3 regions of the Kitasatospora sp. CB02891 genome follow, and region 1 is predicted to be linked to each of the others. Evidence: predicted binding sites of a transcription regulator. Region 1 holds the regulator's gene; each other region holds the start of a gene.
What was found. Region 1 encodes HrcA, which represses chaperone genes, less so after heat shock. Its sites were predicted from a motif close to TTNGCACTCNGNNNNNCNGAGTGCNAA; they were not measured.

Region 1 (10,171 bases):
CGCACACCACGTCCGCCAGGTCGCGATCAAGTGCAGGTCATTGTCCTGCGTCGCGATCTTGCGGACGGATGCGTTCCCCTTCGCGCAGTTCCCCGCGCCCCTGTCGCTGCGCTCCTTTACCCCCAGCGACCGGTGCGGCCGAGCAGCAGCGCTCCCGCCGCGACCCCCGCCGTGGAGGTGCGCAGGACGGACGCCCCGAGTCGGTACGGCTTCGCGCCGGCTTCCGCGAACGCGGCGATCTCGTCCGGGGACACCCCGCCCTCCGGCCCGACGATCAGCACGATCTCGCCGGAAGCGGGCAGCTCCGCCGTGGCCAGCGGCAGCGACCCGTCCTCGTGCAGGACGGCGGCGAAGGAGGCGCCGGACAGCAGCGGGAGCAGCTGACGGGTCGTCATCAGGTCGTGCACCTCGGGGAAGCGCAGCCGCCGCGCCTGCTTGCCCGCCTCGCGCGCGGTCGCCCGCCACTTGGCGAGGGCCTTCGTGCCGCGCTCGCCCTTCCACTGGGTGATGCACCGGGAGGCCGCCCACGGCACCACCGCGTCGATGCCGACCTCGGTCATGGTCTCGACGGCGAGTTCGCCGCGGTCGCCCTTGGGCAGCGCCTGGACGACGGTGATCCGGGGCGCGGGCGCAGCCTCCTCGCGAACGGCGGCCACCAGCACGTCCAGCGCGTCCTTGCCGTGCACCGCGGCGACGGTGCCGTCCGCGCCGCGGCCGCGCCCGTCGGCGAGGGTGACGGCCTCGCCGGGTTCCAGGCGCTTGACGGCGACGGCGTGCCGTCCTTCGGGGCCGTCGAGGCGGACGGTGGCGCCGGGGGTGGCGCCCGCCAGGTCGTCGACGACGAACACCGGTGCGGTCATCGGAACAGGAACCCTCTCACGTCTGGAGCAACAAAAAACCCGGGCCGGAAGCGGTGGCGTGCACCACTCCCGGCCCGGAAGGAACAGGTCTCACCGGCCGTTGAAGGCGTCCTTCAGCCGGGAGAACAGGCCCTGCTGGCCAGGGGCGAACTGGCCGGACGGACGCTCCTCGCCGCGGATCACGGCGAGCCGCCGCAGCAGCTCCTCCTGCTCCGGGTCGAGCTTGGTGGGCGTCTGCACCTCGACATGCACTATCAGGTCGCCCCGGCCGCCGCCGCGCAGATGCGTGATGCCGCGGCCGTGCAGCGGGATCGACTGGCCGGACTGGGTGCCGGGCCGGATGTCGACCTCCTCCAGGCCGTCCAGGGTCTGCAGCGGCACCTGGGTGCCGAGCGCCGCGGCCGTCATCGGGATGGTGACCGTGCAGTGCAGGTCGTCGCCCCGGCGCTGGAAGACGGCGTGGCTGGTCTCGGCGATCTCCACGTACAGGTCGCCGGCCGGGCCGCCGCCGGGGCCGACCTCGCCCTCGCCGGCCAGCTGGATCCGGGTGCCGTTGTCGACACCGGCGGGGATCTTCACCGTGAGGGTGCGGCGGGCCCGGACCCGGCCGTCGCCCGCGCACTCCGGGCACGGGGTCGGGACGACGGTGCCGAAGCCCTGGCACTGCGGGCAGGGGCGGGAGGTCATGACCTGGCCCAGGAAGGACCGGGTGACCTGGGAGACCTCGCCCTTGCCGCGGCACATGTCACAGGTCTGCGCGGAGGTGCCGGGCGCGGCGCCCTCTCCGCTGCAGGTGGTGCAGGTGACGGCGGTGTCGACCTGGAGTTCCTTGGTGGTGCCGAACGCGGCCTCCTCCAGGGTGATCTCCAGTCGGATCATCGCGTCCTGGCCTCGGCGGGTCCGCGAACGCGGGCCGCGCTGGCCGGTCGCGGCGCCGAAGAAGGCGTCCATGATGTCCGAGAAGCCGAACCCGGCCGCACCGGCGCCGAAACCGCCCGCGCCGCCGCCGTTGGGCGACAGCGGGTCGCCGCCCAGGTCGTAGACCTGACGCTTCTGCGGATCGGAGAGCACCTCGTAGGCGGCGTTGATCTCCTTGAACCGCTCCTGCGTCTTCGGGTCCGGGTTGACGTCCGGGTGCAGTTCACGGGCGAGGCGTCGGAACGCCTTCTTGATCTCGTCCTGCCCCGCGTCGCGTCGGACGCCGAGTACCGCGTAGTAGTCCGTGGCCACCAAATGCTCCGGTTTGTTCCGCCTCTAGAAGTGCTTGCGACGGCTGCGTGAGGGATTCACGCAGCCTTGCTATGACTCGGCCAGGATCTGGCCGACGTACCGTGCCACCGCTCGCACCGCCCCCATTGTGCCCGGGTAATCCATCCGGGTCGGACCGATCACTCCCAGCTTTGCCACGCTCTGGTCGCCCGAACCGTAACCGACGGAGACCACCGACGTGGAATTCAGGCCCTCGTAGGCGTTCTCGTGGCCGATCCGGACCGTCATCGCGGAGTCCCCGGTCTCACCCAGCAGGCGCAGCAGCACCACCTGCTCCTCCAGTGCCTCCAGCACCGGACGGATGGACAGCGGGAAGTCGTGGCCGAAACGAGTCAGGTTGGCGGTGCCCGCCAGCATGATCCGTTCCTCGTTCTGCTCGGCGAGCGTTTCGAAAAGGACGGTCAGCACGGTGCTGACCGAGGGCCGGTCGGCCGGTTCGAAACCGGCCGGCAGGTCCTCCAGCAGGGTCGGCACCTCGGGCAGCCGACAGCCGCCCGCCGTGCCGTTGAGCCTGGCCCGCAGCTCGGCCAGCAGGCTCTCGCCGACCGGACCGGGGCAGTCCACCATCCGCTGCTCGACCCGGCCGGTGTTGGTGATCAGCACCAGCATCAGCTTGGTCGGGGTGAGCGACACCAGTTCGATGTGCCGCACCGTGGAACGGGTCAGCGACGGGTACTGGACCACCGCGACCTGCCGGGTCAGCTGCGCGAGCAGCCGCACCGTACGGGCCACCACGTCGTCCAGGTCGACCGCGCCCTCCAGGAAGTGCCGGATCGCCCGGCGCTCCGGAGCCGTCATCGGCTTCACCTCGGCGAGGCGGTCGACGAACAGCCGGTAGCCCTTGTCGGTCGGGATCCGCCCCGCACTGGTGTGCGGCTGGTGGATGAACCCGTCCTCCTCCAGCGCGGCCATGTCGTTGCGCACCGTGGCCGGTGACACGCCCAGGTTGTGGCGCTCCACCAGGGCCTTGGAGCCGACCGGCTCCTCGGTGCCCACGTAGTCCTGGACGATCGCGCGCAGCACGGCGAGCCGGCGCTCGTCCAGCGGGCGCACGGACGAACGCGTGTCGATCAGGCGGCCGTCGGGCTTGCCGTCGTCCGGCATCGGTGCGCACCTCCGTCGTCGTCCGTTGTACCGGTGGTCGATCCACTCTGGCACTCAACTGGGCAGAGTGCCAGAACCGTATCTGCCAGTGTACGGCCCGGGCCTGATGGCAGGAACGGTCCGCCGACGTGATCCTCGACCGAATACCGGACCGGCCGACGCCCGGAGGCCGCCCCGGCCGCATTCCCATCGGATTCCCATCGTTTCGGATGGTGCCCGCGGGGCCTGCCGGTGGCAGCATCGAAGGCGAAGAGGCGAAGGAGGAGCAGCGATGTCGGCGTCACGGCAGCACTCCCGGTTCACCCCCGACCGCGGCCTGACCGGTCGGATGGTCACCACCATGTTCTTGATCGGCCTGCTCTACGTCGGCTTCACCGGGCTGCTGATCGTGCTGCTGCGCGGCGCCTGGCCGCTGGTGGTGCTGATCTCCGGCGGCCTGTTCGTCGCGCAGTTCTGGTTCTCCGACAAGATCACCGAACGGGCCATGGGCGCCCACCAGGTCAGCCCCGAGGAGTTCCCGCAGCTGCACGGCGCGGTGGACCGGCTGTGCGCGCTCGCCGACATGCCCAAACCGCGGGTCGCGGTCGCCCACAACGACATGCCGAACGCCTTCGCCACCGGCCGCAACCCGCAGAACGCGGTGATCTGCGTGACCACCGGCCTGCTGCGCCGACTGGAACCGGAGGAGCTGGAGGGCGTCCTCGCGCACGAGCTCTCGCACGTCGCGCACCGGGACGTGGCGGTGATGACGATCGCCGGCTTCCTCGGCGTGCTGGCCGGCGCGATGACCCGGATCGCGCTGTACGGCGGAATGATGGGCGGCGGCAACCGGAACAGCAACGACTCCAACGCCGCCATCGCGATGATCATCGTCCCGCTGGCCTCGATGGTGGTCTACGCGATCAGCTTCCTGCTCACCCGGCTGCTGTCCCGCTACCGCGAACTCGCGGCCGACCGGGCCGCCGCCCAGCTGACCGGACGGCCCAGCGCACTGGCCTCCGCCCTGACCAAGGTCACCGGGCAGATCGCCGCCATCCCCACCGAGGACCTGCGCAAGGCCCAGCCCTACAACGCCTTCTACTTCGCGCCCGCGCTGAGCGCCAAGGAGACCGCCGCGCAGCTGTTCTCCACCCACCCCTCGCTGGAGCAGCGCCTCACCCAGCTGTCGAAGATCTCCGCCGAACTCGGGCAGTGACCCCGCCCCACCCCTGAAGCAAGGAGCACTCCGCGTGGGATTCCTGGACGCCCTGTTCGGCCGCAGCAAGCCGGTGAAGCCCGACCTCGACCAGCTGTTCGGCATCCCGTCGGCCGCGCTCACCCTGCAGGCCGCCACCGGATTCCTCCCCACCGGCCTCGGGTCGGTCTGCTTCGCGGCCGTCGAGGGCGGCGCGTTCGCCGAGGTCCAGAAGCAGGTGCGGGCCCTCCTCGACGCCGACACCGAACGCGGCGGCACCCCCGTCGAAGCCTCCCGCGACGACTACGGGTACTCCTGGCTGCTCGCCCGGCACACCCCCGAGGAGCTCCCCGACCTGGTCAACGACCTCCACGCGGTCAACAGCGAACTGGAGGCCAACGGCTTCGGCCCCCAACTGCTCTGCTCGATCGTCGCCTTCCGCGACCCCGAGGGCCGCTCCCTGGGCCTGGTCTACCTCTACAAGCGCGGCACCTTCTACCCCCTGTGCAAGCTCCCCGGCCAGGAGAAGCGGAACAACCCCCTGGAGATCGAGATCTCCAACCTCCTCCGCAACGACCTCCGCATCGAGCCCGACCTCTCCCGCTGGTTCCCGGTCTGGGGCGCCCCGGGCCTGGACGACTGAGCACCCGGTGGCGGCGCCGCACAGCGGCTGACGGGTCGTCGGGGGCGGTTTCGTAGACTGCGGGGCATGCGCAGCAGGGAGTACGGGCCGGATCTGACCCCGCCGTGGAAGCGGCAGCAGCCCGCGCCGGAAGTGGCGGCGGAGCGGGATCTGGTGGTGGAGGAGGCCGCGACCGGGTTCTGCGGGGCGGTGGTGCGGTGCGAGCGGACCGCGGAGGGGTTCACCGTCACCCTGGAGGACCGGTTCGGCAAGCACCGGGTGTTTCCGCTGGTGCCGCGCGGGTTCCTGCTGGAGGGGCGGGTGGTGACGCTGGTCCGGCCGACCGGTCCGGCTGCGCAGCGCGGGCCGGGGCGGACGGCGTCCGGGTCGGTCGCGGTGCCGGGTGCGCGCGCCCGGGTGGCCCGCGAGTCGCGGATCTACGTTGAGGGCCGCCACGACGCCGAACTGGTCGAGCGGGTCTGGGGCGACGACCTGCGGATCGAGGGCGTGGTGGTCGAGTACCTGGAGGGCGTGGACGACCTGCCCGCGATCGTCGCCGAGTTCGCCCCGGGTCCGGGCCGCCGGCTGGGGGTGCTGGTCGACCACCTGCTGCCGGGCACCAAGGAGCACCGGATCGCCGGCCGGGTGACCGGCGACCACGTGCTGGTCGTCGGCCACCCGTACGTCGACGTCTGGCAGGCCGTCAAACCGGCCGGCCTCGGCTTCGCGGCGTGGCCCGAGGTGCCGCGCGGCGAGGTGTGGAAGGAGGGCGTCTGCCGCCGTCTCGGCTGGCCGGTGGACACCCCCGCCGCCTGGAAGCGGATCCTCGCCTCGGTCGACGGCTGGAAGGACCTGGAACCCGAACTGCTCGGCCGGGTCGAGGAGCTGATCGACTTCGTCACTCAGCCCGGCAGCGCCTGACGGCCGCTCAGGACGACGTCGCGGACGGCAGGACGGTCGGGGTCGGGGTCGCGTTCGGCGGGGCGGACGGGTCGGCGGTGTTCCGCGCGAAGATCCGCGGCGCGGGCACGCAGGCGGGCACGGCCTCCACCACGACGGCGCGGAAGGTGGTCACCACCCCGCCGCCGATCCGGGTCCGGCCCGCCGTCAGCAGCACCGTCGACCCGGGCGGGACGAGCTTGGGGTCGATCCGCACCATGCCCGGGCCGTCGCCGGGCCGCACCCGGTCGGGCTGGGCGCGGGTGCCGTTCGGCTCCGGCAGTGTGCACTCCTCGGGCGTCCTGGCCTCCTCCAGGCCGGCTGCCCGCACGCCGTACCGCTGCAGGGTGGCGACCATGTCGGACAGCGCCGCCGGATCGCGCAGCTGCAGCGCGATGGTGCCGTCGGACTCCTGGGTGACGGCGTACGCGGCGTTCCCGCCGTGCTCGACGCCCAGCACCGCGGGCAGCACCAGCGCGGTGACGACGGCCGCCGCACCGACCGCGACGGCGGCCGTCAGCGGGCGGCGGCGCAGCACGCTCGGGCGCCCGGCGGGAGACGTGGCGGCGCCGCGTTCGGCGGCGAGGGCGAGCAGTTCCTCGCCGAGCTTCTGCTCGAAGTTGCTGGTGGACGGCGTGCGGCGGGTGCTGTTCACGGGGACACCTCGATCATCGGGTCGGCGGGGGTGCTCCGGCGGGGCATCAGCAGGGCGGTGCCGGGACGGGGCAGGTCCTTGCGGGCGGGCTGCCGTTCGGCGCCCAGCCGGCGGCGGGCCCGGTGCATGCGCACCCGGACGGTGGCCTGCGAGATGCCCAGCACCTGCGCGGTCTCGGCGGTGCTCAGACCGTCCATGACGACCAGGTCGAGGACCTCCCGCAGCGGGGCGCTGAGGCCCGCGTGCCGCTGCGCGAGGTCGCGGACGGCGCGCTGGGCGTCGATCCGCTCCTCCAGGGCGAGGATGTCCTCCTCGTCGAGCAGCCGGCGGCCGGACAGCCGGCCGATCGCCCGGCGCTCGCGGTGGTCGCCGCGCCGGTGCCCCGCGATGACGTACCGGGCGATGCCGTACAGCCAGCCGATCGCGGTGCCGCGCTCGGGCCGGTAACTGCCGGCGGCCTCCAGCGCGGCGACGAAGATGTCCGCGGTGAGGTCGGCCGCCAGGTGCGGATCGCTGACCCGGCGGGTGACGAAGTCGAGTATGGCGTTGACGTGTTGGCGGTAGAACACGCCGAAGCCGTCCGGAGTGGTCAGCTCCGGTGGACGGTCCTCGGGGCGCGCCTCGTGGCGAGGGTGCTCACGGATGCGCATGCGTCCCTCCTCGGTCGGGGGAACCCGGTGGGTCCCTTCACCGAGTACTTGGCCGCAGCCCCGCGGAGCGTTTCACGCCGGTCCGGTCCGCCGGTCGCCACGTTGACGCCCGACCGGCTCGTCCCGTCCCCTCCCCGACCCGCGTTCCGTCCCGACCGGCGGCCCGGCTCAGTCGACCAGGTCGCGCACCACCGCGTCGGCCAGCAGCCGCCCGCGCAGGGTCAGCGCGGCCCGGCCGAGGGCGTACGGGCCGGGCTCCAGCAGGCCGTCGGCGAGGGCCCGGTCGGCGGCCTTGCGGCCGGTGTCGGTGAGCAGGTCGAGCGGGCAGCCCTCGATCAGCCGCAGCTCCAGCAGGATCCGCTCGACCCGGCGGTCCTCGCCGGCCAGCACCTCGCGGCCGAGCGCGGGCGTGCGGCCCTCGGCGAGCGCCTGCGCGTACGCGGCCGGGTGCTTGGCGTTCCACCAGCGGACCCCGCCGATGTGGCTGTGCGCGCCCGGGCCGGCGCCCCACCAGTCGGCGCCCGTCCAGTACAGCTCGTTGTGGCGGCAGCGGCCCTCCGGCGTGGTGGCCCAGTTGGAGACCTCGTACCAGGAGTACCCGGCGGCGGCGAGCGCCTGCTCGGCCATCAGGTAGCGGTCGGCGTGCACGTCGTCGTCGATCATCGGCAGCTCGCCGCGCCGGACCCGGGCGGCCAGCCGGGTGCCGTCCTCGACGATCAGCGAGTACGCGGAGACGTGGTCGGGGCGGGCGCCGATCGCGGCGTCCAGCGAGGCCTGCCAGTCCTGGTCGGACTCGCCGGGGGTGCCGTAGATCAGGTCCAGGTTGACGTGCTCGAAGCCGGCCGCGCGGGCCTCGGCGACGCACGCCTCCGGGCGGCCCGGGGTGTGGTGGCGGTCCAGGATCTTGAGCACGTGCGGGCGGGCGCTCTGCATGCCGAAGGAGATCCGGTTGTAGCCGCCCTCGCGCAGTTCGGCCAGGTAGGCCGGGTCCACCGACTCCGGGTTGGCCTCGGTGGTGACCTCCGCGCCCTCGGCCAGGCCGAACTCCTCGCGCAGCGCGGCCAGCATCCGCACCAGGTCGCGGGCGGGCAGCAGGGTGGGGGTGCCACCGCCGAGGAACACCGTCTGCACCGGCAGGTCCGTGTCGCCCAGCACCCGGCGGGCGAGGCGGATCTCGGCGATCACGTTGTCCGCGTAGGTGTCCTGCGAGGCGACCGTGCCCGAGGACCGCAGTTCGGTGGCGGTGTAGGTGTTGAAGTCGCAGTAGCCGCAGCGGCTGGCGCAGTACGGCACGTGGAGGTAGAAACCGAACGGCCGGGCGCCGAGTCCGTCCAGGGCGTGGGCGGGCAGCGAGCCGTCGGACGGCACCGGTTCGCCGTCGGGGAGTGCGGAGGGCATGTGCCCATTGTCCGGTACGGCCCGCGAAAGTCCGAAGGCCGTACCGGAACCGTGGGTGCTCAGGCCTCGTTGGCACCCGCGTACATCGCGGTCACCCGGTCGGCGTAGGTCTTCTCCACCACCGGGCGCTTGATCTTCAGGCTGGGGGTGAGTTCGCCGTGCTCGATGTCCAGGTCGCGCGGGAGCAGGGTGAACTTCTTGATCGTCTGCCAGCGCTGCAGCTCGCCGTTGAGGCGCTTCACGTAGCCGTCGATCAGCTCCACGGTGGCCGGGTCCGCCACCACCTCGGCGTACGACTTCCCGGCCATGCCGTGCTCGGCGGCCCACGGCATGATCACCGGCTCGTCCAGGCCGATCAGCGCGGTGCAGTAGTTGCGGCCGTTGCCGATCACCAGGATGTTGCTGACGAACGGGCAGATCGCCTTGAACTTGCCCTCGACCTCGCTCGGCGCGACGTACTTGCCGCCGGAGGTCTTGAACATGTCCTTCTTGCGGTCGGTGATCCGCAGGTAGCCGCCCGCGCCGAGCTCGCCGACGTCTCCGGTGTGGAACCAGCCGTCCGGCTCCAGCACCTCCGCGGTCTGCTCGGGCAGCTCGTGGTAGCCGCGCATGACGCCCGGGCCGCGCAGCAGGATCTCGCCGTCCTCGGCGATCCGCACCTCGGTGCCGGGCAGCGGGATGCCGACGGTGCCGACCCGGAAGTCCTCCGCCCGGTTCACGGTGGAACCGGCCGAGGTCTCGGTCAGGCCGTAGCCCTCCAGCACCGGGACGCCCGCGCCCTTGAAGAAGTAGCCGATCTCCGGGGCGAGCGCCGCGCTGCCGGACACCGCGCCGCGCAGCCGGCCGCCGAACGCCGCCCGGATCTTGGTGTACACCAGCTTGTCGGCCAGCGCGTGCTTCAGCCGCAGGCCCAGCGGGGCGCTCTCGTGGCCGTGCGCGACCATGTTGGCCTGGATGGTCTGCGCGTAGTCGCGGGCCACCTGCGCCGCCCACATGAAGATCTTGTACTTGACGCCGCCCTCGGCCCGGGCCTTGCCGGCGATGCCGTTGTAGACCTTCTCGAAGATCCGCGGCGCGGACGCCATCAGGGTCGGACGGATCACCGGCAGGTTGTGGATGATCCGGTCCACCCGGCCGTCCACCGCCATCACGTGGCCGGTGGCGATCTGGCCGGAGATCAACGTCTTGCCGAACACGTGCGACAGCGGCAGCCACATGAAGTGCACGTCGTCGGAGCGCAGCAGCCCGCTCGCCTCCTGCGCGACGCCCTCGTACGACCAGCAGTCGTGCACCAGGCGCACGCCCTTGGGACGGCCGGTGGTGCCGGAGGTGTAGATCAGGGTGGCCAGCTGCTCCTTGTCGAGCGAGTCGATCGCCTTGTCGACGGCGTCCGGGTTCTCGCCCAGGTACGCGGCGCCGCGCTGCTCCAGCTCGGCCAGCGTCAGCACGGTCAGGCCGTCGGCCGACGGCGCGTCCTCGCCCGCCGCGTCGAACAGGATC
Region 2 (10,171 bases), on a different contig from region 1:
CCGACGGTGGTGTTCTGTCACGGGTACTGCCTGAACCAGGACAGTTGGCACTTCCAGCGGGCGGCGCTGCGGGGCGTGCTGCGCACGGTGTTCTGGGACCAGCGCAGCCACGGCCGGTCCGAGCGCTCCCGCTCGTACCTGAGCGGTGAGCCCGCCTCGATCGATCAGCTCGGCGGTGATCTGCGGGCGGTGCTGGACGCGGTGGTGCCGGAGGGCCCGATCGTGCTGGTCGGGCATTCGATGGGCGGGATGACGGTGATGGCGCTGGCCGCGCAGCACCCCGAGCTGTTCGGTCCGCAGGGCCGGGTGGTCGGGGTGGCGTTGATCGGGACGCTGGCCGGCGGCTGGGACTCGGTGACGCTGGGGCTGCCCGCCGCGGGGGCGAAGGTGGTGAAGCGGATCGCGCCCGGCGTGGTGCGGCTGCTGGGCCGGCAGGTCGAGCTGGTGGAGGCGACCCGGCGCTGGGGTGCGGACGTGACGGCGGTGTTCTACCGGCGGTTCTCGTTCGGCGGGAAGGACGTCGACCCGGCGGTGGTGCGGTTCGCCGAACAGCTGCTGGACGCGACCCCGATCGATGTGGTCGCCGAGTTCTACCCGGCGTTCTCGGTGCACGACAAGCGGGCCGCGCTGGCCGGGCTGGACGGCGTCCCCGCACTGGTGATGGCCGGCGCCAAGGACCTGATCACCCCGCCCGAGTACGCCGAGGCGATCGCGGCGGCGCTGCCCGGGTCCCGGCTGGTGCTGGTGGAGGACGCCGGGCACCTGGTGATGCTGGAGCGTCCCGAGCTGGTGGACCGGGAGCTGGCGGCCCTGTTGGAGCGGGCCGCCGAGCGGGCGGGCACCGGCCCGCTGCCGGCCGTCCCGGCCGAGCCGGACGGGGAGCAGCCGGAGGGCTGAGCGGGCGTCCGTGCGCGGTGTGGCACCGTAGGGGTGGCCGCAACGAACGAAGAAGGACGCCATGGGTTCGCAGACCACTCTGACCGTCGCCACCGCGGAGCGGATGACCGGCCTCGGCCGGCGGCTCGCCGCCCTGCTGCGCCCCGGCGACCTGGTGCTGCTGTCGGGGGAGCTGGGCGCGGGCAAGACCACGCTGACCCGCGGCCTGGGAGAGGGCATGGGGGTGCGCGGCGCGGTGACCTCGCCGACCTTCGTGATCGCCCGGGTGCATCCGTCGCTGACCGGCGGCCCGGCGCTGGTGCACGTGGACGCGTACCGGCTGGGCGGCGGTCTGGACGAGATGGAGGACCTCGACCTGGACGTGTCGCTGCCGGAGTCGGTGATCGTCGTGGAGTGGGGCGAGGGCAAGGTCGAGCAGCTCTCCGAGGACCGGCTGGAGGTCCGGATCGAGCGGACGCTCGGCGGTGCGGAGGCCGACGTGGTGGACGAGGCGGACGGGCGGCGGGTCACCGTGACGGGCCTGGGCGGTCGCTGGGACGACGTGGACCTCACCGTATTGGGTGACAACTGAGCCGGGTTTCCGACAGCGTGTCGGGAAACTGTTGCGGCCCGGCCGGTGGGCGTGATGGGATGGCGACAGCAGGTTAGGTGTGCCTAACTAGGGAGGCGCCCCATGGCGAGCACCACCCCCCGGACCGACGCCCGTCCCGAACCGGCCGACGCCCCCGTCGAGGCGGCGCGCGCCGATGCCGAGCAGCCGCGCACCGAGGAGCCGGAGAACCCCGTGCCGATGCGGGCGCTGCTGGCGTCCTGCCGGGCCGCGAAGGCGGTCTCCACCCCGCCGGAGCGCCACGCCGCGTAGCGCCCCGAGCGGTCAGGCGACCACGACCACCCGGGTGCCGTTCGGCGCGAAGTCCCACAGGGCCTGGCCGTCGGAGCGGGACGCCCGGATGCCGCCGGTCTTGGTCTTCGGGTCCATCGACGGCGCGGGGGCGTTCTCGTCCACCAGCGCGCTGAAGCCGAAGACCGTGCCCTGCTGCTGGGTGAAACGCACCACGTGCTCGATCTGCCGGCCGTCGGTGCCGGTGCCGGCCGCGGCGCGGCTGTACACCGCGTAGGCGCCCGGGTTCGGCAGCGCGCTGCCCGGCGTCACCTTGAACGAGGCGAGCACCTGCTCGGTCTTCTTCGGGTCGACCAGCCACACCTGGCGGTCCTTGAGCGAGAACACCACCCGCAGGCCCGCCCCGGAGTCCGCCGGCAGCGGGGGCGCGGTGGGCTTCTCGCTCGCCGCGGGCGAGGCGGCCGTCGTCGCGGAGGCGCTCGACGACGGGCCGGCCGCGACCGCCCGGGACGCGGCGCCGTTCGCCTGGAACGCCAGCAGACCGATCACCGCCATGGCGCTCAGGGTCAGTCCGCCGACCACCACACCAGGACCCAGCTTCGCCACGTCTGCTCCTCAACGCTCCGCGTATCCCGTCCGAGGCCCATCGTGCCAGGTCCGCGCCGCCGCCCCGGCCTCTTCCGATCGTGTGTTCCCGGCCGGTGCGGGCACCGGCGCCGGACCCTCTAACCTTGAACCCGTGCTCCTCCTCGCCTTCGACACCGCCACCCCCGCCGTCACGGCCGCCGTCCACAACGGCGAGCGCGTGCTCGCCGAGTCCTACGAGGTCGACGCCCGCCGGCACGGCGAACTGCTGCTGCCCACCATCGACGCCGTGCTGCGCACCGCCGGTGTGGACAAGCGGCAGCTCACCGACCTGGCGGTCGGCGTCGGCCCGGGCCCGTACACCGGCCTGCGGGTCGGCCTGGTGACCGCCGCCGCGCTCGGCGACGCGCTCGGCCTGCCCGTGCACGGCGTCTGCACCCTCGACGCGATCGCCCACCAGGCCCGCACCGAGGGCTTGGACGGCGCGTTCACGGTGGCCACCGACGCGCGCCGCAAGGAGGTCTACTGGGCCTCCTACGACGCGTCCGGCGCCCGGGTCTCCGGCCCGGCGGTGGACCGCCCGGCGGAGATCGAGCCCGGCGAGCGGACGGTCGGCGCGGGCGCGCTGCTGTACGGCCTGCCGGCGGCGAGCGGCCCCGAGCACGTGTCGGCGGGCGCGCTCGCCGACTTCGCGGTCCGCGAGCTGGCCGCCGGCCGCGAACTGCTGCCGAACGCCCCGCTGTACCTGCGGCGCCCGGACGCGCAGGTGCCGGCGGGCTACAAGGCGGTGCTTCCGGCGTGACGCGCACGGGACTCTCCGACCGTGGCTAGGTTCGCGCTGCGCCCCATGCGCTGGTGGGACATCGAGCCGGTCATGGTGCTGGAGCACCTGCTGTTCCCCGAGGACGCCTGGTCGCGCGGGATGTACTGGTCCGAGCTGGCCGAGGCGTACCCGGGCGGCAGCCGGCACTACGTGGTGGCGGTGGACGAGACCGACGCGGTGGTCGGCTACGCCGGGCTGATGACGGTCGGGGCGGACGGCGACGTGCAGACCATCGCGGTGGAGGCCGGGCGCCAGGGGGCGGGCCTCGGGGCGATGCTGCTGACCGAACTGGTCGAGGAGTCGGTCCGGCGCGGCTGCGCCGAGCTGCTGCTGGAGGTGCGGGTCGACAACCTGCCCGCGCAGCGGCTGTACGAGCGGTTCGGGTTCGAGCCGGTCGGCATCCGGCGGGGCTACTACCAGCCCGCCAACGTGGACGCACTGGTGATGCGTCTGGACCACCTGGCAAGCGATGCAAGCGATCTGAAGGATCATCACAATGGCTGACGAACCGCTCGTCCTCGGTATCGAGACCTCCTGCGACGAGACCGGCGTCGGCATCGTCCGCGGCACCACGCTGCTCGCCGACGCGGTCGCGTCCTCGGTGAACGACCACGCCCGGTTCGGCGGCGTCGTCCCGGAGATCGCCAGCCGGGCGCACCTGGAGGCGATGGTCCCCACCATCCAGCGCGCGCTGGACACCGCGGGCGTCAAGGCGAGCGACCTGGACGGCATCGCCGTCACCGCCGGCCCCGGCCTGGCCGGCGCGCTGCTGGTCGGCGTGAGCGCCGCCAAGGCGTACGCGTGGGCGCTGGACAAGCCGCTGTACGGCGTGAACCACCTGGCCTCGCACATCTGCGTCGACCAGCTGGAGCACGGCCGGCTGCCCGAGCCGACCATGGCGCTGCTGGTCTCCGGCGGCCACTCCTCGCTGCTGCTCAGCGGCGACATCACCTCCGACGTGCGGCCGCTCGGCGCGACCATCGACGACGCGGCCGGCGAGGCGTTCGACAAGGTGGCCCGGGTGCTCGGCCTGGGCTTCCCGGGCGGGCCGGTGGTGGACCGGATGGCCCGGGAGGGCGACGGCAGGGCGATCGCCTTCCCGCGCGGTCTGAACAACGCCGGCGACCCCGCGTACGACTTCTCGTTCTCCGGCCTGAAGACCGCCGTGGCGCGCTGGGTGGAGGCCAAGCGACGGGCCGGCGAGCCGGTGCCGGTGGCGGACGTCGCCGCGTCCTTCCAGGAGGCGGTCACCGACGTGCTCACCCGCAAGGCCGTGCGGGCGTGCAAGGACAACGACGTCGACCACCTGATGATCGGCGGCGGCGTCGCCGCGAACTCCCGGCTGCGCGAGATGGCGCAGCAGCGCTGCGACAAGGCGGGCATCGTGCTGCGGGTGCCGCGTCCGGGCCTGTGCACCGACAACGGCGCGATGGTGGCGGCGCTCGGCGCGGAGATGGTCTGGCGCGACCGCACCCCGTCCTCGTTCGACCTGTCGGCGGACTCCTCGCTGCCGGTCACCGAGACGCACGTCCCGCACACCGACTTCCACGCCCACGCCCACGAGGCGCTGAAGTGACCCTGGCGGCGATGTGGGAGGCCCGCGCGGTCGACGGGCGGGGGAGTGAACTGCACGCCTGGGCGCGGGAGTTCGCGCTGCCCGAAGTGCGCGGGGCGGCCGGTCTGGAGCGGGTCGAGCTGTTCACCGCGCCCGGGGACCGGGTGCTGCTGATCGCGCTCTGGGCGGGCGAGCCGGGGCCGGTGCCGGAGCCCCCGGCCGGGCTGCTGGCCCGTCCGGTGCACCGGTGGACCTTCACCCGGACGGATGTCGGGTAGGCAACCGGGGAGCCGGTAGCGTTCGTCCAGAACATCGACAGACGTGTAGAGGAAGAGCGGGGGACACCGGTGACGAACAGGGCCCGGATCGGGTACGGCGTGGGTGCGCTCGCCGTGCTGCTGGCGGCGAGCGGGTGCGGCAGTTCCGCCCCCGCCACGAAGTCCGCCGCCCCCGCGAAGCCCGCGGCGGCGTCCTCGGGCAGCTCCTCCTCCGCCGCCGCGTCGGCGCCCGCGCAGGACACCGCCGGGGAGGCCGCGTGGGCGAAGTGGGGCCTCAAGCCGATGGCCAAGGCGCCCGCGCCGCCCGCCGACAAGCCGATCAAGCTGACGAAGACGGGCGCCGTGCCGGTGTTCAGCGAAGTCCCCACCCAGGACAAGGTCGTCTTCATCACCATCGACGACGGGGCCGAGAAGGACCCCAAGTTCGTCCAGATGCTCACCGAGCTGAAGGTGCCGATCACGATGTTCCTGACCAAGGACATCGTCAAGAACGACTACGCCTACTTCAAGCCGCTGCAGGCGCTCGGCAACACCGTGCAGAACCACACGGTCAGCCACCCGGTGATGAGCAAGATCACCGCGGCCCAGCAGAAGACCCAGATCTGCGACGACCAGACCGCCCTCACCGAGCAGTACGGCACCGCCCCGTACCTGTTCCGGCCGCCCTTCGGCGACGGCGCCAACACCCCCACCCTGAACACCTCGGTGCAGGAGTGCGGGCCGCGTGCCATCGTGCTGTGGCGCGAGTCCATGCAGATCCACGACATGCAGTACCAGTCCGCCGACAAGAAGCTGAAGAACGGCGACATCATCCTCGCCCACTTCCGCGGCCCGTCCGAGCTCAAGGGCGAGACCATGACCGCGATGTTCGGCGAGATGCTCGCCCGCATCCAGGAACAGGGCTTCGCGGTCGCCCGCCTCGACGACTACATCGCCAAGCCCGCCGGCTGACCCAGCATCATCACCGGGCCGGCCGCGGTGCGGGCCACGATCACCGTCACCGCGTTCGGCCCGGCCGGCTTCAACTGCCGCCGCAGCTCCTCCGGGACCACCGACGCCCCGCGCTTCTTGATCACCACGGTGCCGATCCGGCGCTCCTTCACCAGCGCCTTCAACTTCTTCACGTTGTACGGCAGCACGTCCGTCAGCTCGTAGGCGTGCGCGTACGGCGTCGGACGCAGCTCGTCCGAGGTGACGTACGCGATCATCGGATCGATCAGCCGACCGTTCGTCGACTCGACCACCTCGGCGACCATCCGGCCCCGGATCACCGCGCCGTCCGGCTCGTACAGGTACCGCCCCACCGGACCCACCGGCGGGTCCGGCAGCGCCCCGCCGGTCAGCGAGTGCGGGCCCGGCAGCAGCGTCGCCCGGTACGGCTCGGCGGCCGCGGTGCCGAACCACAGCACCGCCTCCTTCACCTCGCCCCGGTCCGACACCCACTCCGCCTCGGCGCCCTCCGGCACCAGCTCGTGCGGGATCCCCGGCGCCACCTTCAACGCCCCGAACGGGGTGCGCCGGGCCGCCTCCACCGCCCAGGACAGCGGCGGCGAGTACGCCTCCGGGTCGAACACCCGGCCGCGCGAGGTACGCCGCGCCGGATCGGTGAACACCGCGTCGAAGCCGTCCGTGTCGACGTCCGCGACGTCCGCGCAGCGCACCTCCACCAGCTCCGCCACGCCCAGCGCCGCCGCGTTCGCCCGCGCCACCTCGCAGGTCAGCTCGTCCCGGTCCACCGCCAGCACCGCGATCCCGGCCCGGGCCAGCGCGACCGCGTCCCCGCCGATCCCGCAGCACAGATCCGCCAGCCGCTTCACCCCGAGCGCCGCGAACCGCCCCGCCCGCCACTCGGCCACATTGCGCCGCGTCGCCTGCTCCACCCCGTGCTGCGTGAAGTACATCCCCCGGGCGTCCGCCCCGAACTTCGCCTCCGCCCGCTGCCGCAACCGCGCCTGCTCGAACGCCGCCCGCACCAGCTCCGCTGGGTAGTCCCGCCGCAGCCGGGTCGCCAGCGCCAGCTCCTGATCCGCGGTGAACTCCCGCAACTCGGCCAGCAGCGCCTGCCCCTGCTCGGTCAGCAGCGCCCGGAACGATTCGATCTCCACGGCCCCATTGTCGCCGCCCGGCGCCGGTGGGTCGGGGCGCTGTCGTCGAGTCCAGGACCACGGCCGGCAGCGGACCCGCCGTCAGCAGCGCGACCGGCGTGATCCGGTACCCCCGCCGGGCGGTCCGCACCAGGGCCGGCGCCGTCCCGGTCACCGCCGTCAGTGCGAACAGCCCGCACAGCGCGGCCGCCCCGGCCGCCCCGTCGCCATGGGCCAAGCGTGGCAAGGGAGTTGGTGTGCCGCCTGAGTATCCGTGCTCGAAACGGGCCGGGTCGGGCGGAAAACTCCGACACGACGTCGTTGGCACTCTGGTTGACTGAGTGCTAACGGCGTCCTAAGGTCGTTCCTGGCACTCACTCCAGGGGGAGTGCTAACGCGAAGATGCGTGTCTGACCCCCGCGACGGCAGTTGCGCACCATCGCCCACCTACCTGTTAGACAACCCCGTAATCTCCGAAGGGGAGCTCGGACGTGACCACCAGCAGCAAGGTTGCCATCAAGCCGCTCGAGGACCGCATTGTGGTCCAGCCGCTCGACGCCGAGACCACCACCGCCTCCGGCCTGGTGATCCCGGACACTGCCAAGGAGAAGCCCCAGGAGGGTGTCGTCCTTGCCGTCGGCCCGGGCCGCTTCGAGGACGGCCAGCGTCTGCCGCTCGACGTCGCCGTCGGTGACATCGTCCTGTACTCGAAGTACGGCGGCACCGAGGTGAAGTACCAGGGCGAGGAGTACCTCGTCCTCTCGGCTCGCGACGTTCTCGCCATCATCGAGAAGTAAGACGTCCCCAGCCCGCCCCGGATCCGTGTCAGCACTGACAGGGGCCCGGGGCGCGGTTGTTGCTCCACGTACGCAGACCACACCCTGAGGAAACGGGATCATGGCGAAGACCCTGCAGTTCGACGAGGACGCCCGCCGCTCGCTGGAGCGCGGCGTCAACAAGCTTGCCGACACCGTCAAGGTGACCATCGGCCCCAAGGGCCGCAACGTCGTCATCGACAAGAAGTTCGGCGCTCCCACCATCACCAACGACGGTGTGACCATCGCCCGCGAGGTCGAGCTCGACGACCCGTACGAGAACCTCGGCGCGCAGCTGGTCAAGGAGGTCGCCACCAAGACCAACGACGTCGCGGGCGACGGCACCACCACCGCCACCGTGCTGGCCCAGGCCCTGGTCAACGAGGGTCTGCGCAACGTCGCCGCCGGCGCCGGCCCGGCCGCCCTGAAGAAGGGCATCGACAAGGCCGTCGCCGCCGTCTCCGAGCACCTGCTGTCCATCGCCCGCGAGATCGAGGGCAAGGACGACATCGCCGCCGTCGCCTCCCTCTCCGCCCAGGACACCCAGGTCGGCGAGCTGATCGCCGAGGCGATCGACAAGGTCGGCAAGGACGGTGTCATCACCGTCGAGGAGTCCAACGCCTTCGGCGTCGAGCTCGAGTTCACCGAGGGCATGCAGTTCGACAAGGGCTACCTCTCGCCGTACTTCGTCACCGACGCGGAGCGCCAGGAAGCCATCCTGGAGGACCCGTACATCCTGATCAACCAGGGCAAGATCTCCAGCATCCAGGAGCTCCTGCCGCTGCTGGAGAAGGTTCTGCAGGCCGGCGGCTCCCGCCCGCTGCTGATCATCGCCGAGGACGTCGACGGCGAGGCCCTCTCCACCCTGGTGGTCAACAAGATCCGCGGCACCTTCAACGCGGTCGCGGTCAAGGCCCCCGGCTTCGGTGACCGCCGCAAGGCCATCCTCGGCGACATCGCCACCCTGACCGGCGGCCAGGTCATCTCCGAGGAGGTCGGCCTCAAGCTCGACCAGGTCGGCCTGGACGTGCTGGGCTCCGCCCGCCGCATCACCGTCACCAAGGACGAGACCATCGTCGTCGACGGCGCCGGCGCGTCCGACGCGGTCGCCGGCCGGGTCGCCCAGATCAAGGCCGAGATCGCCAACACCGACTCCGACTGGGACCGCGAGAAGCTCCAGGAGCGCCTCGCCAAGCTGGCCGGCGGCGTCTGCGTGATCAAGGTCGGCGCGGCCACCGAGGTCGAGCTCAAGGAGCGCAAGCACCGTCTGGAGGACGCCATCTCCGCGACCCGCGCCGCGGTCGAGGAGGGCATCGTCGCCGGTGGCGGCGCCTCGCTGGTGCACGCCGCGAAGGTCCTGGAGGACGGCCTCGGCCTGTCCGGCGACGAGGCGACCGGTGTCGCCGTGGTCCGCCGCGCCCTGGTCGAGCCGCTGCGCTGGATCGCCCAGAACGCCGGTCTTGAGGGCTACGTCATCACCTCCAAGGTCTCCGAGCTGGAGGCCGGCCAGGGCTACAACGCCGCCACCGGCGAGTACGGCGACCTGGTCAAGGCCGGCGTCATCGACCCGGTCAAGGTCACCCGCTCCGCCCTGGAGAACGCCGCCTCCATCGCCTCCCTCCTCCTCACCACCGAGACCCTCGTGGTCGAGAAGAAGGAAGAGGACGACGCGGCGGGCCACGGCCACTCGCACGGCGGGCACGGCCACAGCCACTGAAGCACTGGCCGCTAGGCGGCAATGAGGGGCGCGAGGAACTGCGCGACCGGCCCTGCACTCTCGTAGTGCGAGGCTCGGAGCGTGCAGGGCCTCGCGCCCTTTCGCATGGGCGGGGGACTGCGCGACAAGCGCAGGCCACGTCCGCAAGGTCGCGAGCACGTGCAGGTCATTGTCCGGCGTTGCGATCTTGCTGACGAGTGCCTTCCGCTGCGCGCAGTTCCGCCCCCTCGGCTTCGCCTGGGGGTACCCCCAGCGTCCCTGCTTTCGCACCCGCTCGCGCCCCCGGTTTCGCGTCCGTCCGTGCCTGCTGCGCTCTCCCCTAAGGTTGATGGCGTGATTGAAGCCCGCCATCTCCGTGTTCTGCATGCCGTCGCCCGGACCGGGTCGTTCTCCGCTGCGGCGCGGGAGCTGGGGTGCACGCAGCCTGCGGTGAGTCAGCAGATGAAGGCGCTGGAGAAGGCGGTGGACACCCCGCTGGTGGTGCGGTCGGGGCGGGAGATGCAGCTGAGCGAGGCCGGGCGGGTGCTGTTGAAGCACGCGAACGGGATCCTCGCGGGGCTGTCGGCCGCCGAGGAG
Region 3 (10,171 bases), on a different contig from region 1:
TCATCGGGGGGCGTTCGGTGGCGGGCACCGGGTGGGTGCGGGGGGTGAAGCCGGCGGTGGTGCGGGTGTACTGGGTGAGCAGCGGCCGGACCAGGTCGGCGTCGGCCTTGAGCCGGTGGGTGCGGTCGAGGCGTTCCAGGGCGGTGCGGTAGATGGTGGCGGCCATCCGGCCGAGGGCCTGGCCGTCCTGGTGGCGGTGGTGCCGGACGCCGACGTCGACCTGGGCCAGCGCGTCCAGCCCGACCAGTTCCAACGCGTCGACCAGCAGGCCGAGTTCGACGCCGTAGCCGGTCGGGAAGGGCAGTCGCTCCAGCAGGCCGCGGCGGGCCGCGTACTCGCCGCCGAGCGGCTGGACGAAGCCGGCCAGCTGCGGCCAGTGCAGGTTGAGCAGCGGGCGGGCGACCAGTTCGGTGACCCGGCCGCCGCCGGCCGGGACGACGGCCCCGTCGGCCTCGAACGGGCGGTCGTACATCGCCTTGACCAGGTGCACGGCGGGGTCGGTGAGCAGCGGGCCGACGATGCCGGAGACGAACGCCGGGTCGAATTCGCGCAGGTCGGCGTCGATGTAGCAGACGATCGCGCCGCTGCTGGCGAGCAGCGAGCGCCACAGCACCTCGCCCTTGCCGGGGGCGGCGGGCAGCCGGGGCAGGATGGCGTCCCGGTGGACCACCCGGGCGCCGGCGGCGGCCGCCGCGGCGGCGGTGCCGTCGACCGAGCCGGAGTCGACCACCAGCAGTTCGTCGACCAGCGGGACGCGTTCCATCAGTTCGGTGCGGATCAGGGTGACGATCTCGCCGACGGTCGGCTCCTCGTCCAGGGCGGGCAGCACCACGCTGACGGTGCCGGCCGGCCCGGCGGCGCGCTTGGCGGCGAGCAGCCGGTCGAGCGGTCGGTCGGCGGCCGCCCAGGACCGGCGGCGCAGCCAGTCGGCCACTTCCGGCAGGACCCCGGGCTCGGGCTGCTCGGGCAAGATCTCGCTCCCTGTCTCGGTCCGTCTCGGTTTTCGGACGGTGGGGTTGGACGGCACGGGCCTTCGGTTACAGTCTTCGTACTGCGCCCGGACCTTCGCACGTCGGGGTCGTTCGCAGCGTACGACCACAACTTCACATTGCTCATCCAGAGGGACTGAGGGAACGGCCCGTTGAAGTCCCGGCAACCCTCCCGCGCGGCCTTGCAGGCCCGGCGGGACAGGTGCCAATTCCGGCCCGGGCGCGACCGCGTCCCGGGGAAGATGAGGAGAAAGGGCCTCGCCACCATGGCTGTTGACACCCCCGCACCTGCCGCCGTCGACCTCGGTCCGGCCACCGCGCTGTCCTGTCGCGAGTGCGGCACCCGCTTCCCGCTCGGCCCGAGCTTCGCCTGCCTGGAGTGCTTCGGCCCGCTGGAGATCGCCTACGACTACGCCGGCTACGACGCCGAGGAGCTGCGCAAGCGGATCGAGGCCGGGCCGGCGTCCGTCTGGCGCTACGCCCCGCTGCTGCCCGTCCCCGCCGACGTCGCGGACAAGCCGAACCTGAACCCGGGCTGGACCCCGCTGGTGAAGGCCGACAACCTGGGCCGCGAGCTGGGCTTCACCGCGCAGCTGCACATCAAGGACGACTCCGGCAACCCCACCCACTCGTTCAAGGACCGGGTGGTGGCCTGCGCGATCGAGGCCGCCCGCGCCTTCGACTTCACCACGCTGTCCTGCTCGTCCACCGGCAACCTGGCGGGCGCGGTGGGCGCCGCCGCGGCCCGGGCCGGCTTCAAGTCCTGCGTGTTCATCCCGCACGACCTGGAGCAGGGCAAGGTCGTGATGGCCGGGGTGTACGGCGGCGAGCTGGTCGGCATCGACGGCAACTACGACGACGTGAACCGGTTCTGCTCGGAGCTGATCGGCGACCCGGCCGGCGAGGGCTGGGGCTTCGTCAACGTCAACCTGCGTCCGTACTACGGCGAGGGCTCCAAGACCCTGGCGTTCGAGATCTGCGAGCAGCTCGGCTGGCGGCTGCCCGAGCAGATCGTCATCCCGATCGCCTCCGGCTCCCAGCTCACCAAGATCGACAAGGGCCTGCAGGAGCTGATCAAGCTCGGCCTGGTCGAGGACCGCCCGTACAAGATCTTCGGCGCCCAGGCCGAGGGCTGCTCCCCGGTCTCCGCCGCCTTCAAGGCCGGCCGCGACGTGATCAAGCCGGTCAAGCCGGACACCATCGCCAAGTCGCTGGCGATCGGCAACCCGGCCGACGGCCCCTACGTGCTCGACATCGCCCGCCGCACCGGCGGCGCCGTCGAGGACGTCACCGACGCCCAGGTGGTCGAGGCGATCAAGCTGCTGGCCCGCACCGAGGGCATCTTCGCCGAGACGGCCGGCGGCGTCACCGTCGGCGTGCTGAAGAAGCTGGTCGAGACCGGGCAGCTCGACCCGAGCAAGGAGACCGTCGCGATCAACACCGGCGACGGCCTGAAGACCCTCGACGCGGTCGCCGACTCCGGCATGACCGCCGTGATCCGCCCGACGCTGGAGTCCTTCCGCGCCGCCGGTCTCGTCTCCGCCTGATCCGTCCCCCACGTCTTCCTAGGAGTGCCCCCATGAGCGCCACCGTCCGCATCCCCACCATCCTCCGCACCTACACCGGCGGCGCCGCCGAGGTGACCGCCGAGGGCGCCACCCTGGCCGCCGTCGTCGCGGACCTGGAGGCCAACCACGCCGGCATCGCCGCCCGCCTGCTGGACGACACCGGCAAGCTGCGCCGCTTCGTGAACGTGTACGTCAACGACGACGACGTGCGCTTCGCCGACGGCCTGGAGACCGAGATCAAGGACGGCGCCTCGGTGTCGATCATTCCGGCGGTGGCCGGCGGCTGCTGACGCCGCCCCGGGTATTCGCCCTGCCGCCGTCAGGCCTCGGAATTCGATTTCCGAGCTGCCTGGCGGCGGCTCGGCACATCGGCCGAAGACGTTCGGGCAGCCGTGTTTACGGCCCGGTGGGTCGCTGGAATTCGGGGACCGGCGAAGGAGTAGAGTGCCGGGAGAGCCGTTCCCCGTCACGGCCCGTTCCAATCCTCGTTTTTCCCCGTTCGGCACCTCGCGCCGGCCCCGTCCCGTCCCGCGCTCTGAGACATGCGCCGGACCGTTCGCCGCTCGACCTGTCAGGCCGCCGTCATAATTCTTTCGGCGATTTGCGGTGACACGTCCGTTATGTCCGGTGGCTATTGTCGCGCCGTACACCTTTCGCCCCGTCATATCCCCTGCGGCGTACGCGATTTCCGTGAAATTAGGGCCTGTTGCAGAGGGCGCATATCCGGATACATTCAGCCGCGACAGAGGCTGCGCCGTGCGGGGGGGAGTCCCCACAGGCCGGTCTTCCAGACCTCCGGGTCCGCGTCCGCGGATCTCTGAAGGGCCAGCACAGCACAAGGGGAGTTCGGAATGGCTCAGGGCACCGTCAAGTGGTTCAACGCCGAGAAGGGCTACGGCTTCATCGCGGTCGACGGTGGAGCGGACGTGTTCGTCCACTACAGCGCGATCCAGATGGACGGCTACCGCACCCTGGAAGAGGGCCAGCGGGTCGAGTTCGAGATCTCGCAGGGTCAGAAGGGTCCGCAGGCCGACATGGTCCGCGCCGCCGGCGCCTGACGGCTCGGCAGACCGCACCCACGACAGTACGACCGGCAGGTCCGGCCCCGGCGCGACGCGTCCCGGGCCGGGCCTGTCGGCGTTCTCCGGCCCGGCCTGCGGGTTTCCCGGGAGGGCGGTCGGAGCACGCCGAATGGGCTTGCACTCGACACCCCCGAGTGCTAATCATTGGCGTTAGCACTCACAGCGTGAGAGTGACAACGGACCGGGCCGGTGAGGCCCCGGAAGCGGCGGGGACAGGACCCGCACCCTCCTGGGCCGTCCGTCGCGGGCACCCCCTTGGTCCGAGCAGTCGACCGTGTCCCGGAGGACCACTTCTAATGGCCAAGATCATTGCCTTTGACGAGGAAGCCCGCCGCGGCCTTGAGCGTGGCATGAACCAGCTTGCCGACGCCGTGAAGGTCACGCTCGGCCCCAAGGGTCGCAACGTCGTTCTGGAGAAGAAGTGGGGCGCCCCCACCATCACCAACGACGGTGTCTCCATCGCCAAGGAGATCGAGCTCGAGGACCCGTACGAGAAGATCGGCGCCGAGCTCGTCAAGGAGGTCGCCAAGAAGACCGACGACGTCGCGGGTGACGGCACCACCACCGCCACCGTGCTGGCCCAGGCGCTCGTCCGCGAGGGTCTGCGCAACGTCGCCGCCGGCGCCAACCCGATGGCCCTGAAGCGCGGCATCGAGAAGGCCGTCGTCGCCGTCTCCGACCAGCTGCTGGCCCAGGCCAAGGACGTGGAGACCAAGGAGCAGATCGCCTCCACCGCCTCCATCTCCGCTGCCGACACCCAGATCGGCGAGCTCATCGCCGAGGCCATGGACAAGGTCGGCAAGGAAGGCGTCATCACCGTCGAGGAGAGCAACACCTTCGGCCTGGAGCTCGAGCTCACCGAGGGCATGCGCTTCGACAAGGGCTACATCTCCGCCTACTTCGCCACCGACCTGGAGCGCATGGAGGCGAGCTTCGAGGACCCGTACATCCTCATCGCCAACTCCAAGATCTCCTCGGTCAAGGACCTCCTCCCGCTGCTGGAGAAGGTCATGCAGAGCGGCAAGCCGCTCGTCATCATCGCCGAGGACGTCGAGGGCGAGGCCCTCTCGACCCTGGTCGTGAACAAGATCCGCGGCACCTTCAAGTCCGTCGCCGTCAAGGCCCCGGGCTTCGGCGACCGCCGCAAGGCCATGCTGGGCGACATCGCCATCCTGACCGGCGGCACCGTGATCTCCGAGGAGGTCGGCCTCAAGCTCGAGAACGCCGGCGTCGACCTGCTGGGCACCGCCCGCAAGGTCGTCATCACCAAGGACGAGACCACCATCGTCGACGGCGGCGGCGACAGCGACCAGGTCGCCGGTCGGGTCAACCAGATCCGCGCCGAGATCGAGAACTCCGACTCGGACTACGACCGCGAGAAGCTCCAGGAGCGCCTCGCCAAGCTGGCCGGCGGCGTGGCCGTCATCAAGGCCGGCGCGGCCACCGAGGTCGAGCTCAAGGAGCGCAAGCACCGCATCGAGGACGCGGTGCGCAACGCCAAGGCCGCCGTCGAGGAGGGCATCGTCGCCGGTGGTGGCGTCGCCCTGCTGCAGGCCGGTGTCGCGTTCGAGAAGCTGGAGCTGGACGGCGACGAGGCCACCGGCGCCAACATCGTCCGCGTGGCCCTGGAGGCCCCGATCAAGCAGATCGCCACCAACGCCGGTCTTGAGGGCGGCGTCGTGGTCGAGAAGGTCCGCAACCTGCCCGCCGGCCACGGCCTGAACGCCGCGACCAACGAGTACGTCGACCTGATCGCCTCCGGCATCATCGACCCCGCCAAGGTCACCCGCTCCGCCCTGCAGAACGCCGCCTCCATCGCGGCGCTGTTCCTCACCACCGAGGCCGTCATCGCCGACAAGCCGGAGAAGGCCGCCGCGGCCGCCGGCGGCGGCATGCCGGGCGGTGACATGGACTTCTGATCCGACCCCTCCGGTTGGTTCAGCCAGTCTCACGCCGTGAGGGCGGTCTCCTTCGGGAGGCCGCCCTCACGGCGTTTCCGGCTCCCGGCGGTGCTTTGGGACAATGGGCGGATGGCCGCTCCCGAGATCGAATCCGCCCTGCACAGTGCCCGCGCGCTGATCCTCGCCGACCTCACCGCACGGGACGTCGCCGACGCCGCGATCGTCTCGCTGGTCGAGGACGCCGTCACCCACCGCCGCTGGTGGCTCGAACAGTGGCCCGACGGCCGCGAGTTCGTCCTCGGCCTGATCGCCCAGGACGTCCAGGACGCGCTGCTGGAGTCGTACGGGCGGTGGCCGCTCTGTTCCGCGTGCGCGGCGGAGGACGACGACCCGCACGCGCTGAGCGTCGAACCGGAACTGGGGGCGGACCCGCACTGGGTGTGCGGCAAGAAGGGCGTCGTCGTCGCGGCGGTCGGCGAGCTCGCCTGAGGACCGGCCGGGGAGAGCACCGCTATGGCGCCAGCGCCCTGAGTTCCGCCTGCATGTTCGCCCGGGCCTGGGTGTCGTAGCGTTCGTGGGCCTCGGCGGTGCGGTAGAGGGCGGGGAGGGCGAGGAGGTGGTGGAGGATCTCGGTGCGGCCCTCGCGGAAGGCGTCCGGGGGGACGAAGGCGTATTCGTCGCGGATGGCGGCGGTGTAGGCCGCGTAGTGGTCGGGGGGTGAGCCGAGGACGGCGAGGTCGGCGTCGCAGAGGACTTCGCCGTTGTGGTCGCCGGGCGCCGGGTGGTGGGTGACGGTGAGTCGGATCAGGCGGGCGACCTCGTGGACCAGGGGTTCGGGCAGGCCCGCCTCGCGGAGGGCGCGGCAGGCGAGGGCGGCGCTGCGCTCCTCGTTCTCGGAGCGGTCGGGCCGGTAGACGGCGTCGTGGAACCAGGCGGCCAGTCGGACGGCGTCCGGGTCCTCGGCGTGGCCGGCGAGTTCGTCGATCCGGTCGAGGACGGCCCGCAGGTGGTCGGTGGTGTGGTAGCGGCGCTGCGGTTCGGCCCAGCGGGCGAGCAGGTCGCGGGCGTACGGCTCCGGGTCGACGGTGGCGCCGCAGCGGGTGAGCAGGGCGTGCCAGCGCTCGGACAGCGATGCGGTCATGACGGTCATTCTGCTCCCTGGCGGATGTGATCCACACTATATGTAGTTCACCGACTTATGACGCAGACTTGAGTAGTCGTCGTGCGGAGGCTATACATACTCGGTATGCAAGACGTTCCGCTGTTCCGAGGGGGAGCCATGACCGGATCGAGTGCGCAGGCCGTGCTGCGCCTGGAGGGAGTCGGCCGGGTGCACGGCCGGGGCGAGGCCGAGGTGCACGCCCTTCACCCGATCGACCTGGAGGTGCGGGCCGGGGAGTTCCTGGCCGTGATGGGGCCGTCCGGCTCGGGGAAGTCCACGCTGCTCGCGCTGGCCGGGGGCCTGGACCGCCCGTCGGTCGGCCGGGTGCTGGTCGAGGGCGCCCCGCTGGAGGGCCTGAGCCGGGCGCGGCTGGCCGATGTGCGGCGCCGGTCGGTCGGCTACGTGTTCCAGTCGTACAACCTGATCCCGTCCCTGACGGCGGCGGAGAACATCGCGCTGCCGCGGGAGTTGGACGGCGTGCCGGCCCGCAAGGCCCGCGCGGAGGCGCTCGTCGCGCTGGAGGAGATGGGCATCGCCCACCTCGCCGACCGCTTCCCGGAGGACATGTCCGGCGGCCAGCAGCAGCGGGTCGCCATCGGCCGGGCGCTGGCGGGCGAGCGCCGGCTGGTGCTCGCCGACGAGCCGACCGGCGCGCTCGACTCTGCGACCGGCGAAGCCGTGCTGCAGGTACTGCGTGCGCGCTGCGACGCCGGGGCCGCCGCCATGATGGTCACGCACGACGCCACCCATGCGGCCTGGGCGGACCGGGTGGTGTTCCTCCGGGACGGCCGGATCGTCCGCGAGGCGGCGCAGCGCACCGGGGCCGGCCGATGAGCGCCTGGCGGGCGGTGCTGCGGATGGCGCGCCGCGACGCCCTGCGGGCCAAGGGCCGCAGCGCCCTGGTGGTCGCGATGATCGCGTTGCCGGTGCTGGGCGCGACCGGCGTGGACGTGGTGCACCGCAGCGGTCAACTCACCGCCGTCGAACGCGCGGACCGGCTGATGGGCCGCGCCGACGCGCTGGTCGGCGCCTACGATCCGGGCCGGAGCGTCGAGCAGTCGGTGTTCCCGGCCGACGGCGTCCGCACCCTGCCGCAGCGCCCGGGCTCCGAGACGCCCGAGCAGAAGCGCGCCGCCACCACCGAACCGGCCGCGCTGCTCGGTGAGTTGCTCCCGAAAGGCAGCACTCTGACGCCCGCCCGCACCGGCCCGGTCGCGGCCGTGCAGACCCGCGACGGCCTGGCCCCCGTCGACACCTTCGAGGCCGACCTGGCCGGCGACCTCTGGCAGGGCCGGCTGAACCTGGTCTCCGGCCGGGCCCCCGCCGCCGCCCACGAGGCCGCCGCCACCCGGGCGTTCCTGGCCGACACCGGCCTGCGGATCGGCGACCGGGTCACCGTCCGCGGCCTGGAGTCGACCCCGTTCACACTGACCGGCGCCGTGGAGAGTCCCGGCGAGCTGAACAAGTCCGAACTGATCGCCCGACCCGGCGAGTTGTACCAGCAGCTGGACGCCGCCCAGGTGGTCGCCGGGCTCGCCCCGCAGAGCCCGGGCGCCGAGCAGGCCGCCGCGAAGAAGGCCGCCTGGCTGGTCCGACTGCCCGCGGGGGCGAGCCTCGGCTGGGACCAGGTCCGCGAACTCAACCGCTACGGCTACACGCTGGCGAGCCGCCAGGTCGCCGCCCACCCGCCCGCCGACGCGCTGGCCCGGCAGGAGGAGGTCGGCGCCGAGGACGCCCGCGAACGCCGCATGATGACGGTCGCCACCACCGCCGCGATGGCCCTGCTGGAGGTCGCGCTGCTGGCCGGCCCCGCCTTCGCGGTCGGCGCCCGGCGGGCCCGCCGCCAGCTCGCCCTGCTCGGCGCGGCCGGCGGCCGCCCCGGACACGTCCGGGCCGTGGTGCTCGGCGGCGGCCTGGTGCTCGGCGCGGCCGGCGCGGTGCTCGGCGCCGTGGTCGGCGCCGCCCTGGTCGCCGTGCTGCGCACCCGGATCGAGGAGTGGGGCGGCAGCCGGTTCGGCCAGCTCGCCCTGCGCCCGTCCGACCTCGCGGCGATCGCCGCCGTCGGCATGCTCACCGCCCTGCTGGCGGCGCTGCTGCCCGCCCTGCAGGCCGGCCGCCGCGAGGTGCTCGACGGCCTGACGGACCGTGACCCGGTGCGCCGCTCCGCCCGCTGGACGCCGCTGCTCGGCCTGGCCGCCGTGCTGGTCGGCGCCGCGCTCGCGCTGTACGGCGCGGTGGTCGCCCCGACCGGCGGGATGCCGGTGCTCGCCGGACTGTCGACCCGCACCCTGTCGGTGCTGACCGGCGCGACGCTCGCCGAACTCGGCCTGCTGCTGTTCACCCCGCTGCTGCTCGCCCTGCTCGGCCGACTCGCCCGCCTGCTGCCGGTCGGCCCGCGGCTCGCGCTGCGCGACGCCGCCCGGCACCGCTCCCGCACCGGCCCCGCGGTCGCCGCCGTGCTCGCCGCCGTCGCCGGCGCCGTCGCGGTCGGCGTGCACACCGCCGGCGCCGAGGCCCAGGACCGCGCCTCCTACCGGCTGGAACAGCCCGTCGGCGCCGTCCGGATCACCCTGCACGGCGACGCCGACGTCATGCCCCAGCTGCGCACCGCCGTGGTCCAGGACCTGCCGGACCTCGGCGAGCGGGCCGACCTGTACGAGGCGCAGTACGTCTTCTGCGAGGGCTGCTCCAGCGTGGTGTCCGCGGAGGGCGGGCCGCGCTACGGCCAGACCGTGACCGGGCCGGCCGTGGTCGGCGACACCCAGGTGCTGCACAACCTGCTGGCGCTGCGCGACCGCACCGCCGAGGAGGCGCTGCTCGCCGGGAAGGCCGTGGTCACCGACCCGTCCTACCTGCACGACGGCAAGGCGGTGCTGCGGATGCAGGGCAACGGCATGGAGGTCAGGAAGGTCACGGTCGACGCCGTCCTGGTCGACCGGCCCGTCGGGCAGCGCTACGCGCCGGTGGTGGTCGCCCCCGCGACGATCCGCGGCCTCGGCCTGCAGGTCGTGCCGGCCGGGGCGGTCTGGCTGCCCACCGCGCCGGTCGCCGACCGGGCCGAGCAGCGGGCCGCGGCCACCGTCGCCCGGCTCGCCCCGCACTCGGAGTTCGGGGTGGAGCGCGGGTACCGGCCGCAGGACAGCGTGGTGCAGGTCGCGCTCAGCGGCTTCGCCGCCCTGGTGGTGCTCGGCGCGGCCGTGGTCTCCACCGCGCTGGCCGCCGCCGACGCCCGCCGCGAACGCGTCCTGCTGTCCGCGATCGGCGCCCGGCCGCGCACCCGGCGCACCGTCGCCGGCCTGCAGGCCGGACTGATCGCCCTGCTCGGCGGTCTGCTCGGCACCGTCAGCGGCTTCGTCCCCGCGTACGCCCTGCTGCGCTCCCGGGTGGCCGGGATGACAGGCGCGCCCGCCGTGCTGAATCCTGCCGACATCCCGTGGGCCACCATCGCCCTGCTCGCCCTGGCGCTGCC

Region 2: a site for HrcA is predicted at 7,385-7,411, ahead of groES (co-chaperone GroES). Genes of this name have one in related genera too.
Region 3: a site for HrcA is predicted at 3,754-3,780, ahead of groL (chaperonin GroEL). Genes of this name have one in related genera too.

What each region holds. Positions count from the first base shown of each region.
Region 1 covers NZ_NNBO01000003.1:116,629-126,799, reverse strand. Annotated here, with positions in the region: gene CG736_RS09375 (16S rRNA (uracil(1498)-N(3))-methyltransferase) at 117-860, opposite strand; gene dnaJ (molecular chaperone DnaJ) at 951-2,090, opposite strand; gene hrcA (heat-inducible transcriptional repressor HrcA) at 2,160-3,233, opposite strand; gene htpX (zinc metalloprotease HtpX) at 3,505-4,428, shown strand; gene CG736_RS09355 (hypothetical protein) at 4,463-5,050, shown strand; gene CG736_RS09350 (DUF3097 domain-containing protein) at 5,117-5,950, shown strand; gene CG736_RS09345 (hypothetical protein) at 5,958-6,623, opposite strand; gene CG736_RS09340 (RNA polymerase sigma factor) at 6,620-7,273, opposite strand; gene hemW (radical SAM family heme chaperone HemW) at 7,442-8,671, opposite strand; gene CG736_RS09330 (long-chain fatty acid--CoA ligase) at 8,731-10,171, opposite strand, start outside.
Region 2 covers NZ_NNBO01000007.1:189,288-199,458, forward strand. Annotated here, with positions in the region: gene CG736_RS17900 (alpha/beta fold hydrolase) at 1-897, shown strand, start outside; gene tsaE (tRNA (adenosine(37)-N6)-threonylcarbamoyltransferase complex ATPase subunit type 1 TsaE) at 959-1,468, shown strand; gene CG736_RS17910 (hypothetical protein) at 1,571-1,759, shown strand; gene CG736_RS17915 (L,D-transpeptidase) at 1,772-2,344, opposite strand; gene tsaB (tRNA (adenosine(37)-N6)-threonylcarbamoyltransferase complex dimerization subunit type 1 TsaB) at 2,478-3,125, shown strand; gene rimI (ribosomal protein S18-alanine N-acetyltransferase) at 3,171-3,650, shown strand; gene tsaD (tRNA (adenosine(37)-N6)-threonylcarbamoyltransferase complex transferase subunit TsaD) at 3,643-4,722, shown strand; gene CG736_RS17935 (hypothetical protein) at 4,734-4,979, shown strand; gene CG736_RS17940 (polysaccharide deacetylase family protein) at 5,049-5,930, shown strand; gene CG736_RS17945 (class I SAM-dependent methyltransferase) at 5,906-7,084, opposite strand; gene groES (co-chaperone GroES) at 7,555-7,860, shown strand; gene groL (chaperonin GroEL) at 7,961-9,595, shown strand; gene CG736_RS17960 (LysR family transcriptional regulator) at 9,929-10,171, shown strand, end outside.
Region 3 covers NZ_NNBO01000008.1:273,698-283,868, reverse strand. Annotated here, with positions in the region: gene CG736_RS20110 (glucosyl-3-phosphoglycerate synthase) at 1-970, opposite strand, end outside; SAM riboswitch class I at 1,110-1,238, shown strand; gene thrC (threonine synthase) at 1,256-2,536, shown strand; gene CG736_RS20100 (MoaD/ThiS family protein) at 2,569-2,847, shown strand; gene CG736_RS20095 (cold-shock protein) at 3,409-3,615, shown strand; gene groL (chaperonin GroEL) at 3,936-5,558, shown strand; gene CG736_RS20085 (hypothetical protein) at 5,670-6,029, shown strand; gene CG736_RS20080 (hypothetical protein) at 6,052-6,681, opposite strand; gene CG736_RS20075 (ABC transporter ATP-binding protein) at 6,820-7,536, shown strand; gene CG736_RS20070 (FtsX-like permease family protein) at 7,533-10,171, shown strand, end outside.